Regions from separate parts of the Paenarthrobacter sp. NPDC090520 genome, predicted to be linked through region 2. Evidence: predicted binding sites of a transcription regulator. Region 2 holds the regulator's gene; each other region holds the start of a gene.
The links. The regulator LexA, encoded in region 2, represses DNA repair genes until DNA is damaged. The targets are predictions, from matches to a motif close to TCGAACANNTGTTCGA.
Positions count from the first base shown of each region.

Region 1 (4,276 bases), on a different contig from region 2:
GAGGAGGTCGACGGGTCGGCGGCCGTGGAGGGCTTTTCTGGGGTTGATCATCCAGGCGGTGAAGTAGTTGTGAGGGACTTTCAGTTCCATTGCCCGCCGGAATAGGGCCGTCACCGTGGGGTGCAGGGAGAGGCCTGGTAGGAACTGGTAGCCCGGGCAGTAGGTGCCGTCATCGATGAAGATGCGAATCAATTGCTGCAGCACTGGGTCTGGGTCCTCGTGGATGGTCAATAGCCGTTCCCGGACCTGGTCGAGGGTGGGTAGGGTGAATTCGGCCCGGACTTGATCCCAGACGTGGTCGAGGGTTGGGGAGTGGTTCATGCCCAGGATTCCTCGACCCGGCTGGTGGTGTCGTGGCTGAGGGATTCGAGCAGCCATTGCTCCGACAAAGGTTCCCGGCGAAGGCATACCGTGGCCAGGTCATCACTGCCGGCGGCACGTGCCTGGAATTGCCAGTGTTCGACGCTGACGACGTCGCCGGTGCCCCGGGGTGCACGGTCCCGGGTTTCCCACCACGCGTCGCGGCTGTACCAGTGGTTGGTGTGCAGGGCGGGGTCGACCATCCAGATCGTCCCGTTGTGGCGGATGGCCAGGGGTGTGCCGTCGGGGCTGAACCGGACAGCGACTTGGGGCAGGTGTCGGGTGTTGTGGGGGTGTTCGGGTGCCAGGGTCATCTGGGCTGTCTCCTTACAAGAAGCGGTTGTGCTGGGGTGGGGCTGGTTTAGGCGGCTTTGACGAGGGGGAGTTCGTCCCAGTGGGTGGTGTATCTGGGGGAGAGCATGTCGCGTTTCATGGTCCAGTCGGGTCCGCCGCGGATCCCGGCGTGGCCGAGTCCGATGGACCCTCGGCCGTAGCGTTTGGTTACGTCTTCCAACAGGGTGCCGATGCCGCGTTCTTCGTGCGGGTTTTCGAAGATTTCCAGGGGTTTTTGGTTTCCGGTGGGGCGCAGGTCGGTGACCATGATCCCGGCCCTGACGTATTTCACGCCGTCGTGGAGGTGGGGGAGGAGGGCGTGGGCTGCTTTGGTGAGCAGGACCGGGTCCGCGGTCGGGGCCGGAAGCACGACGCAGGTGGTGGGGAAGGATTTCTCGGTCGGGTTGAAGTGCGAGGTCGCGGCGAACGCGGTCAACACTTTGGCTTGCAGGGTGTGTTTGGCGAGCCGGGCGGAGGCCATTTGGGCGTAGACGCTCATGACCTGCCGCAATCCCGCGGCGGTGGTGATCGGGGTGGAGAAGGATCGGGAGAAGATCAGCTGGTCACGGCCGATGCGTTCTTCTTCCATGGGGATGCAGGGGGTGCCTTGGAGTTCCAGGACGGTGCGCATCATGACAATGGAGAACTTGTCTCGGATCGCGACCGGGTCCGCGCGGGCCAGGTCGGAGATCGTGAAGATCCCGATCGCGTTGAGCCGTTTGGTGAGCCGTGTGGCGACGCCCCAGATCTCGATCACCGACAACCGCGACATTAACGCTGCCCGTTGTTCGGCGGGTACGGAGTCCCACCGGCAGACGCCGTTGAAGGCGGGGTTGTTCTTCGCCCACTTGTTCGCGAGCTTGGCCAGGGTCTTGGTGGGGGCGATGCCGACGCAGACGGGAACGCCGACGTTTCGCCGGCACGCGGCCTTCATCTCCCTGCCCAGTAGCAGGAGGTGGTCGGGGTCGCCTTTGACGCCGAGGAAGGCCTCGTCGAGGGAGTACACCTCCAGCCAGGCCGAGTACCGGCCCAGCAGTTCCATCACCCGGGAGCTGATGTCCCCGTAGAGTTCGTAGTTGCTCGACAGGGCCACCAGGCCCCATTCCTTCGCCCGTGGTTTGAGTTTGAACCACGGATCCCCGAGCCCGATCCCGAGTCGTTTGGCTTCGGGGGAGCGGGTCACCGCGCACCCGTCATTGTTTGAGAGCACGATCACCGGCCGGCCCTCCAACGCTGGGTTGAACGCCCGTTCCGCGGAGGCATAAAAGCAGTTGACGTCCACGTGGGCGATTTCCGGCAACCGCCGCATGGTCGCGGGCCTAGACATAATGAAGGCACCTCGTCGCTACGCCCCAGATGGTCAGTTCCGACAGGGCCGCGACGTGGATGTCCGGGAAGCTGGGGTTTTCGGCCTGCAGGACCACGCCCGTGGCGGTGATCCTCAGCCGTTTGATCGTCAGTTCCCCGTCCAGGACCGCCACCACGACGGAACCGTCCTTCGGTTCCAGGGCCCGGTTCACGACCAGCTCGTCGCCGTCGCTGATCCCGGCGCCCTCCATCGAGGAACCGGTGACGCGGACGATGAAGGTGCTCGTGACGTCCTTGACCAGGTGCGCGTTCAGGTCGATCCGGCCGTCAAAGTAATCCTGGGCAGGGGACGGGTACCCGGCAGCAACCGCCACCGGAGCCACCAACACCACCACCGGAGACAAACCCGCACCTACCACACGGGGGCCAACTATCACGCCCACGACACACCTCTATTCGAACAAACTTTCGAATACCACTATAGGCGTGCCCACCGACAAGATAAGCAGGGCTTCCCGACTTGCACCTGATGCGAAACCCACGGCGGGCGCCCCGGCCACGGCGAGGGGAGCCCCAGTGGGGTGCGTTGGTGCGGGGGATGGGTGGATACCGGAAAAGGGTGAAAAACGAGTACTGACTACTCGTGTGCAAAGGGGGTGCGGGGGAGTTGAATGATGCCAGCGGGTTCATGGCTGAAAGCAAGACCCCCAAGTTGCCCTCAGCCATCTGAGACGCCCGCTCGCGAGGGCCGGACAGTGGTAAAGACTGAAGCCTGTCCGGCCTTTCGCCCGCCCCAGACCACCGACACCGTAGGCGGCAGTAGAACGGACCGGACGCCCGGGATGTTGTGGTGTGTTCAGGCGGCCGGGGGAGTGGTTACCGAGAGTGCGTCGTCCGCCGTGAGCAGGCGTCCCAGATCATGGGTGTAGCCGGCCAGGGTCTCCTCGTACCCCAGGACCGTGAACCCATCAAGGGCCTCCATCGACTCACCAACCCGATGGGTTGGCGCGGCCAGCAGCGGCTCGACACTCCGGCCACCGGATTCGAGGACGGCGATGCCCCAAGCGCTGGAAGGGTCGGAGACGCTGATCCCTGCGGCGTCGAAGTCATCCTGCAGGACATACCGGGTCACGGTCCGCCAGGACTGCAGGAACGGCGGACGGAGCTGCTCGATGAGCTCCTCATCCCCGGCCTGGAACGCGCGGGACAGTTCCGTGGCCAGATCATCCCATTCCCGGGCGCTCCGGACCATCAAATGCCCGGCACGCAGCCGGGCGAGCAATTCATTCAACGTCATGGCCAGTCCCCAAACCTTCCTGTCGTTGGTGACGCCGCAGCATTGCAGGTCACCAGATGAAACGGACAACCACCGGACATGATTCCCCCACCCGGTCCGCGCGGGATGACCGTCCGCCGCCAGGACGGGGCCTCGACGGCGGGGTTGCTGGTCCGGTGGGTGCCCGATGAGGGGCCTAGTACTCGATCGGGTGCTCGACGGCGAACCGCAGCGGGTACTCACCCTTGACCCGATGGTCCGGCGCGGGAGTCATGACCTGCATGACGAGCTCGTCGGTGAAGTCCTGGATGTCCACTTCCGGGACGTCCTGGCGTTCCTCCATCGGGGCCCGGTTCCCCGACTTCGAAACCGGTGATCTCCTCGTTCTCCTCCAGGCAGACGACCAGGGTTTCCCGGACCTCGTGGGCGAACTCTTCGACACTGTCCTGGTCGTGGAAGCCCTGGATCTCCAGTTCTGCCTTCTTGTCGTCCTTCTCCACCTTGACCGCGAAACCGAACATCCTGCTCCTCACCTGTGAACCATAACCTCCGCCCACCCTTCGGGGTCGCGGACACGAAAGCACACACCCTAACCGTGAAAGGCCGACGGTAGCCAGTCACACGAGCCAGGCCCTGCCCCAAGGACACGAAGAGCCAGCACCCGGCAGGGTGCTGGCTCTTCGAGCGTTCCGCAAGGACACAAGCAGGAACGTGCAACATGGTATCCCGCCCCTTGGGGGTAGGGCGGGACCTGCCCACCCTACCAACGCGGCTCTGACGTCCGTACCAAACATGTTGATCCCGGGGTCAATTACACGGCCGTGCCACCGGCTTAAGTCGAGGAAGGGGAGCGGTCCGCCAGGGCGAACCGGGGAAACGGGCGTCCACTGCGTGGCCGGCTGTTGGGCCCGGTCGCGTCGTCGCAGAGCTCCGCCGTGCCCGGGCCTGTTTGTCTACGACGTTTTCTGGTTGCTGTCCTTCGGATTGTAGGCGTCCGCT
Region 1 is NZ_JBIVXM010000008.1:93,576-97,851, forward strand. Features, by position in the region: gene ACIQTZ_RS11965 (hypothetical protein) at 1-321, opposite strand, end outside; gene ACIQTZ_RS11970 (hypothetical protein) at 318-674, opposite strand; gene ACIQTZ_RS11975 (Y-family DNA polymerase) at 722-2,020, opposite strand; gene ACIQTZ_RS11980 (LexA family protein) at 2,013-2,444, opposite strand; gene ACIQTZ_RS11985 (hypothetical protein) at 2,858-3,298, opposite strand; gene ACIQTZ_RS11990 (hypothetical protein) at 3,586-3,816, shown strand.
Region 1: ACIQTZ_RS11980 (LexA family protein) is a predicted target of LexA. The motif match lies at 2,458-2,473, and genes of this name have one in related genera.

Region 2 (4,276 bases):
CCAGGGCCGCCCTGTCCGATTCGAAAACGGATTCGTCGAACGCCGTGGACGGTGGACGCCAGTTGGCCCGTTCGCGGCTCATGCTCATTCTGGAGCTATCGGAGCGGTTGCTGGCCGCGAAGGAAAATCGTGAAGTGGTGTGGTTCTCCAGGAACAGCACTTTCGATCCCCAGCAGGGCTACTCGCCGCCTGACGAAACAGCTCCCGCACTCATTAATATTGCTCCCCTGAGCGTGGCCGGACGCCTCCGGGAAGGGCTGTTTGCGGGCCACACGGTGGTTCTGACGTCCGCCACGCTGGCCATCGGGTCGGCGTTCGAGCCGGCCGCGGGCGGGCTGGGCCTGCTGGGGGACGGAGCTCCCAGCTGGACAGGCTTGGATGTGGGATCGCCCTTTGACTATCCGAAGCAGGGCGTCCTCTACGTGGCCAAGCACTTGCCCAAGCCCGGACGCGGCACCTCGCCCGAAGCCCTCGACGAGCTTGAGGACCTCATCCGTGCCTCCGGCGGCGGAGCGTTGTGCCTGTTTTCCTCCCGGCGGGCAGCCGAGGAGGCCGCGGATGCCATGCGGCTGCGGCTCGATGTGGACATCCTGTGCCAAGGAGAATCCACCATGGCAGCGCTGGTGAAACAGTTCGCCGACGAACCCGATACGTGCCTTTTCGGCACCATGTCGCTGTGGCAGGGGGTGGACGTGCCGGGCGGCTCGTGCCGCCTGGTGGTCATTGACAGGATCCCCTTCCCACGGCCCGATGATCCCTTGATGACGGCAAGGTCGCGTGCTGTGGCTCAGTCCGGTGGAAACGGGTTCATGGCCGTCTCGGCGACCCATGCCGCAATCCGCCTGGCGCAGGGAGCAGGCCGGTTGATCCGGTCTACGGGAGACAAGGGCGTGGTGGCGATACTCGACTCGAGGCTTTCCACCGAAAGGTACGGCGGCTTCCTGCGGGCTGCCTTGCCGCCCTTCTGGGCCACGACCGACCGGAAGACCGTCCAGGGCGCCTTGCAAAGGCTGGCCCGGAGCGGGCGATAAGACGATTCCTCAGGGGTGCCCGCCACCGCTGGCGCGGGCTCCCCTGAAGCAGTGTGTGCCGACGCGGGTCTTCGAACAGACTTTCTGGAGGCTGGCCCTTAAAGGGAGCGCAACACCGACACGACTTTGCCCATGATGGTGGCCTGATCGCCAAGGATGGGCTCGTACTGGGTGTTCTGGGGGAGGAGCCAGGTGTGGCCGTCGCGCTGCCGGAATGTTTTGACCGTGGCCTCGTCGTCCAGGAGGGCTGCCACGATATCGCCGTTGATGGCGTCGTTCTGCCGGCGGACAACAACCCAGTCGCCATCGCAGATGGCGGCATCGATCATGGAATCACCGGCGACCTTCAGCATGAAGAGTTCGCCATGGCCCACCAATTGCCGCGGGAGGGGCAGGACGTCCTCCACGGTCTGGTCGGCCAGGATCGGGCCACCGGCAGCGATGCGGCCCACCAGGGGAACCATCGCGGTGTCGCTGGCACTTGCCAGCTCGGTGACGGCGAGGCCACCGGTACTGCGCAACGTTGCGGGGGCTTCCACTCCCGGGATGGTGGCACCACCGTCAAGGGTCAGTGGCATGAGGACTTCCATGGCGCGAGGACGCTTGGGGTCCCTCCTGAGGTAGCCGAGTTTTTCCAGCTGGGACAACTGGTGGGTGACGCTCGAGAGGCTGGCCAATCCGACCGTATCCCCGATTTCGCGCATGCTGGGCGGGTAGCCGTTGTCATTGACGGAGCGCTGGATGGTCTCGAGGATCTTCTTCTGCCGGACAGTCAGGCTTTTGGGACTTTTGGTGGGCTGTTGGCTCCGCAGGGGTGCCCCGCCGCCTGTGGCCTTCGCTGCCATGTTCGCCATTGCCCTTCCGTTCCGCCCGGCGGCGTTCTGAGTGCTGCCGGGATGTGGGTCAAAAATGTCGGACCCTCCTGATGCACTGCTTTTGTGCCTGTTTCTTCCCTCAAACGTAGGCCAGGCACCAGCGTTTATCAAACATTTGTTCTAGCGAGTCTCGACACCGTTCGTTGATAAGTGCTAAAAATGTCATAGCAAGGTTCGAATATGTGTTCTAGTAATCCGGATCGAAGCCGGGATGTTCGAAGGAAGTGTTCGAATATCGCGGCGAGACCAACGAACACAAGGTATTGGCAGCAGGGTCCCGGTTCCCCGGGACCAGGCAATCGCTCAGAAGGGCTCAGCTCATGTCCGCAGTCACAACGTTCCACGAGTTCCGCAACGCGCCGGTACCCACCCGCATCCGGCTCACCCGGCGCGGGCGGATCGTTTTCTTTGGCATCCCGGCCATGTTGCTCGTGGCCGCGCTGCTCACGTTTGCGGGCTTCCTGAACTCGCCGGCCAAGGCCTCGGATTCCCCGTCGCAACTGCAACCGCCAGTCGCCGTCAGTGTCACCGTGCAGCCCGGTCAGTCCCTGTGGGGCATTGCAGGATCTGCCGCACCCGAGCGTGACCCGCGGGACGTCATCACGGAGATCATCCAGCTGAATGATCTCCGCGGCGGACGCATCACCCCCGGTCAGCAATTGTTTGTTCCTGCCAAGTAGTCCATCCGGACGGTGGCGCGAATCCTCTCCGGCGTCACAGTTACAGGGCACTCACCGGCGCACCTTAAACTGGTGGGGTGACTGACCAGCTTGAGCGACTCGACCGACTTCCCCTCCGGACCAACCTGCGTGGACTAAGCCCCTACGGCGCACCGCAGCTTGACGTTCCGATTCTGCTCAACGTCAACGAGAACACCCATGGCGTGCCCGCCGATGTCCAGGCCGCGATCACCGAAGCCGTGGCCGCAGCGGCCACCGGACTGAACCGTTACCCCGACCGCGAGTTCACTGAATTGCGGGAGGCGTTGGCGGAATTCCTGGGCCACGGCCTCAGTCCTGCGAACATCTGGGCTGCCAACGGATCCAACGAGGTTCTCCAGCAGATCCTCCAGGCTTTCGGTGGTCCCGGCCGTAAGGCCCTTGGGTTCCCTCCCACGTATTCCATGTACCCCCTCCTGGCCAGCGGCACGGACACTGAGTACGTCCGTGGTGTTCGTGGCGGGGATTTCAGTTTGGATGCCGCGTCCGCCGCTGCGCAGGTGGCTGAGGCGGGCGCAAATATCGTCTTCCTGTGCTCGCCCAACAACCCCACCGGAACGGGTCTTGGGTTGGACGTCGTGGAGGCTGTCTATGAAGCAGGAGAGGCCAGCCAGGCGATCGTGATCGTGGACGAGGCTTACCACGAATTCGCCCACGACAACACTCCCAGTGCCCTGACCTTGCTGCCGGGCCGCGAACGGCTCATTGTTTCCCGCACCATGAGCAAGGCTTTCGCCCTTGCCGGTGCGCGGTTGGGCTACATGGCTGCGGCGCCCGAGGTCACCGATGCCATCCGGCTGGTCCGGCTGCCGTACCACCTCTCGGCGGTAACGCAGGCGACCGCCCTGGCAGCCCTGCAGCACCGCGAGGCCCTGATGGCCGACGTCGAGGACATTAAGGTCCAGCGTGACCGCATCGTCACTGAATTGCTGCGGATGGGCCTCAAGCCGGCGGCCTCGGATTCCAATTACGTGTTCTTTGGTGGCTTGAAGAACCCGCAAGCCATCTGGCAGGGCCTGCTGGATGCTGGAGTACTGATCCGCGATGTTGGGATCCCCGGGCACTTGCGTGTCACTGCCGGTACCGAACGGGAGACCACAGCGTTCCTGGAAGCACTTGAAGCGCTGTTGGCCGGCGAGGCCGGTGTTGCTCCACGGCTCGGTTGAGAAGCCACCCACTTAGACTTGTCCCTAGATCCATTTCCCTTTTCGTGTTAAGGACGTTCCCCAGATGAGCGAAACCGGCGCCACGCCGTCCGCTGCCCGTACCGCGCGCATGGAGCGCACCACCAGTGAGTCTTCTGTCCTGGTGGAGATCAACCTGGACGGTTCGGGTGTCTCGGACATCAGCACCTCGGTCCCGTTCTACGACCACATGCTGACTGCGCTGTGCAAGCACTCCTTGATCGACATGACGGTCAAGGCCACGGGGGACACCCATATCGACGCCCACCACACCGTTGAAGACGTGGCCATCACCTTCGGCGAGGTCCTGCGGACTGCGTTGGGAAACAAGGCCGGTATCCGTCGCTTCGGCGAGGCCACCGTTCCCCTGGATGAGGCCTTGGCCCACGCAGTTGTGGACGTTTCCGGCCGCCCCTACCTGGTGCACGGCGGGGAGCCCGCCGGACAGGAGTACCACCTGATCGGGG
Region 2 is NZ_JBIVXM010000015.1:79,547-83,822, forward strand. Features, by position in the region: gene ACIQTZ_RS17300 (ATP-dependent DNA helicase) at 1-1,031, shown strand, start outside; gene lexA (transcriptional repressor LexA) at 1,130-1,876, opposite strand; gene ACIQTZ_RS17310 (LysM peptidoglycan-binding domain-containing protein) at 2,227-2,586, shown strand; gene ACIQTZ_RS17315 (histidinol-phosphate transaminase) at 2,664-3,791, shown strand; gene hisB (imidazoleglycerol-phosphate dehydratase HisB) at 3,856-4,276, shown strand, end outside.

Region 3 (4,276 bases), on a different contig from region 2:
CGAACCCGGAGGGCCGTCAGCGCCCAACGAGAGCTTGTAGCCCGAGCCCGCACTGGCCATGCACAGCCGGGAGTTCGATTCGATCTGGTTGGTGCCGATGAAACCCTTTGCCAGCTTGTTCGCCAAGTACTGCGCCTCGAGGGACATCTGCCCGGAGACGTACAGGGAGATCGCATCCGGGCCATGCGCGTCCAGGATCGTGCGGAGCTTTGCCGCGGTTTCGGTGATGGTTTGGTCCACGGCCATCGCCTGTGGTTCCTCGCCGCGGGAAGCCCGGACGAACGCGCTCTCCATCCTTCCAGGGGCGGCGAGCATGTCCGCCGTCGTGGCGCCCTTCGTGCACAACCGACCGAAGTTGGTGGGATGCTCCTTGTTGCCGGTGGACTTCAGCGCCCGGATTGCGCCCGTCTTTGGATCCTTGCCGATCTCCAGAACCAGGCCGCAGCCGACACCGCAGTATCCGCAGAGCGTCTTCACGGTACTTCCATGACCAGCAGCCAACGATTTACTTCCTCACCTGAGTCCCGATCCCACCAACAATTGCCGTGGTATCAATACTCAGATTCGGATAATTCGTATCCTTTGCTTGATGATTGCGGTCTTGTAAATAGTTCTCAACCGCAACTGCTGATTAGCGGTTAGGCGCGCCGATCCAGGGAAGCGATCAGCGACTCCACCCGGCCTTTAATTTCATCGCGGATCGGGCGAATGGATTCGACGCCCTTTCCGGCCGGGTCTTCGAGGCCCCAGTCCTCGTAGCGTTTGCCGGGGAAGTAGGGGCATTCGTCGCCGCAGCCCATGGTGATGACGACGTCGGAGTCCTGGACAGCCTCGGTGGTGAGGACTTTCGGGATCTCGGCTGACATGTCGATGCCCACCTCGGCCATCGCTTCGACGGCGGCCGGGTTGACCTGCTCGGCGGGCTGCGAGCCGGCAGAGCGGACCTCAATGGCCCCGCCGGAAAGGGTGGTGAGGTAGGCGGCGGCCATCTGGGAGCGGCCGGCATTGTGGACGCAGACGAACAGGACAGAGGGCTTGTTGCTCACGTGAGCACTTTTCGGTCAGCGGCGGTATCCGCGGAAGCACCGGGAATGGGGTAGAGGAATCGGACCAGGGCAAACCCAAGAACGCCGCCGGCGAGTTGGGCCAGGATGAATCCCGGGGCGGAGGCTGGGGCGATCCCGGAGAAGGTATCAGTGATGGTCCGGGCGATCGTGACTGCAGGGTTGGCGAAGCTGGTGGATGAGGTGAACCAGTAGGCGGCTGCGATGTAACCGCCGACGGCGAACGCCACCCGATCCGCCCTGCCGGACCGGATGGAACCGAAAACCACCACCAGCAGCCCGGCGGTAGCGATGACTTCAGCCAGCCACAGACCCGGACCGGACCGGTCACGCGCAGCGAAGGACACCGCGTCCAACCCGAACATCAGGTTTGATGCGACCGTCCCGGACAAACCGCCAAGAACCTGTGCTGAGGCCAGCACAGCCGCAGTCCGGGTATCGATGACCCCGAGGACCCGTTCAACCAGGGTGACCACGGGGTTGAACGATGCCGAAACCGGCTGGAGTGCCAGGATCAGCGCGAGCAGTGCGGCGCCGGTGGCGAGGCTGTTCTGCAAAAGCTGCAGTCCGACGTCGTTCGGTGACAGCCGTGAGGCCATCACGCCCGACCCAACCACGGCCATCACCAGCAGGGAAGTGCCGATGAACTCAGCCGTGGCCCGCCGGGCCAGAACATCCTTCACCCGGCCTGCCCGCCGATCAGTGCCGCCAGGTTCTGCAACGCCTCGGTCCGGGCCTTGTAGTAAACCCACACGCCACGCTTCTCGCGATCCAGCAACCCAACCTCGTGCAGCACTTTCAGGTGGTGGCTGATGGTGGGCTGCGACAACTCAAAGGCGTCGTTGAGGTCGCACACGCACGCCTCGCCGCCCTCATGGGAGGCAACGAGGGACATGAGCCGCAACCGCACGGGGTCGGCCAGTGCCTTCAACAGCGGGGCGACACCCTCGGCTTCGCTTTCGGACAGGGGCTCCCTGGCGAGTGGTGAGCAGCAGGCGACCGCTTGAACCGGGGTCAGTTCCAAAGACATAGACACCTATAAATATTTACACTCATCTATGTTTTAGACAAGACCGCTACTTTGTCGTGGCCCCGCTGTACAGTTGAACCATTCGAATATTTGTTCGAAAAATACCGTGTTGAACCAGCCGAAGGCCGGGGTCATCTGCTAGCGCCGGAAGGGGGCCCGATGTCCAAACCAGCCCTCATGCGCCGGATGCAGGAGATCGCCCATGTGGACATCAACTGTTTCTACGCATCAGCCGAGCGGGCCTTCAATCCAGCGTTGGAGGGCAAACCCCTGATCGTCCTGTCCAACAACGACGGCTGTGCGGTGACCCGGTCACCGGAGGCCAAGAAGCTCGGGATCGGCGTAGGAGACCCGTGGTTCAAGATCGCCCCGCGGGCCAAGGAGTGGGGACTCATAGCGATGTCCAGCAACTACGAGCTCTACGGAGATATCAGCCTGCGCGTCATGGAACTCTTGCGGCGCTACTCGGCGTGGCAGGAGGTGTACTCCATCGATGAAGCGTTCCTGGGGGTCAAGGGCGGCCCGGAAAACCTCCTGGAGCTGGGCCGGACCATCAAGGAAGCGTGTCGCAAGCATGTGGGCGTTCCGGTGTGCGTAGGCATCGCCCCCACCAAGACCCTCGCCAAGCTCGCCAATAAGTGGGCCAAGCACAATCCCGCGTTCAATGGCGTGTGCCGCTGGGATTCCGTGCCGGCCGATCAGCGAGAGGCGCTCATGGCACGGCTGTCCGTCATCGAAATCTGGGGGATCGCCACCCGGCTTACCAAGAGGCTGAATGCCATCGGAATCTTCTCCATCCTGGACTTGGTGCGGGCGGACCCCGTGAAGCTCCGGGACAAGTTCTCGATCGTGGTGATGCGTACTGTGCTGGAGTTGCAGGGCACGCCGTGCATCCCCATGGAAGAGGAACGGATCGGGCGGGACCAGCTGATTTTCTCCCGCTCGTTTTCGACGCCGATTACGACGGCGGCGCAGTTGCGGCAGGTGCTCAGCGTCTATGGCCAGATGGCCAGTGCCCGCCTGGCGAAGCACGACCTCCAAGCCAAGCTGCTTACGGCCTACGCGGCAACATCCGTGTACAACCCGAACGACAAATCCTTCCCCACCGTCACCGTCAGGTTGCCCATGCCGACGTCGGATCCCGTGCTCCTGACCAAAGCCGCGCATGCCTTGGTGCCCAAGTTCCAGGAAGGGACCAAGTACGCCAAGGCGGGGATCATGGTCACGGACCTGCGGCCCACGGGCAACCAGAAACCGTTGGAGATCTTCGAGAACCGCCACGAGGAACGGGGGATCGGGCCGCTCCTGGAACAGGTCAGCAAACGCTACGGCCGCGGCTCCATCGGCTTGGGGCATGCGGGCATCCGCGGCGGCCCGGACTGGTCCATGAAACGGGGCCTGCTCAGCCCCCGCTACACCACCCGTTGGGACGAACTGCCCCTGGTGAAGGCAGCCTGAAATGAACGGTGGCGCAGCGGGATGCAGAGAGGACTACGCCCGCAGGCGGTACCCGCGCTTCACCACGGTCTCCACGAGCTTGCCGTCGGGCAGCGAGGACCGCAGCCGGCTGACCGTCATGTCCAAGGCGTGCACGGAACCGCGGAGGTCCAGCAGGTCGGACAACGCTTCACGGGAAAGCACGGCGCCGCCGGCACCCAAGAGGGCCCGCAGCAACAGCAACGGGGCAGGCGCCAATTCCACCACTTCACCGTTGATCCGCAGGCAACGGCCACGCAGCTCGATGGTGGCGCTCCTGGTCTCCAGGCGGCGCACGTGGTTCAAGGAAAGGTGCTCAGTGACCAGGCGTATCAGGGCACCCATGCGGTACCGGTCCGGGATGAGTGGCGTCAGCCCGGCGTCGACCAGTGGCTGGGCGGTGACCGGCCCCACGGCCGCGACAGTCACGGGTCCCTTGAGGGCCTCGATGAGCTGGCGGTACAGGCCCATCTCGTGCGCCGTGCTCCACATGGCATCCACGGCCGGGGCGCTGGTGAACGTCAGGACGTCCAGATTTCCGCCGACCACGGCTTCGATCAGGCGCGGCAGCTTGTCCTCGCCGTCAGGTTTCACCCACCGGTAAGGAGTGACGGTCAGCACCGTCGCGCCGGACATCCGCAGCCGCTCAAGTTGGCGCACATCCGTGTAGCCGTGAAGCTGCACGGCCACGGTCTTGCCGCGGACT
Region 3 is NZ_JBIVXM010000006.1:117,685-121,960, forward strand. Features, by position in the region: gene ACIQTZ_RS09635 (molybdopterin-dependent oxidoreductase) at 1-477, opposite strand, end outside; gene ACIQTZ_RS09640 (arsenate reductase ArsC) at 639-1,046, opposite strand; gene ACIQTZ_RS09645 (aquaporin) at 1,043-1,747, opposite strand; gene ACIQTZ_RS09650 (metalloregulator ArsR/SmtB family transcription factor) at 1,744-2,094, opposite strand; gene ACIQTZ_RS09655 (Y-family DNA polymerase) at 2,254-3,552, shown strand; gene ACIQTZ_RS09660 (uroporphyrinogen-III synthase) at 3,586-4,276, opposite strand, start outside.
Region 3: ACIQTZ_RS09655 (Y-family DNA polymerase) is a predicted target of LexA. The motif match lies at 2,177-2,192, and genes of this name have one in related genera.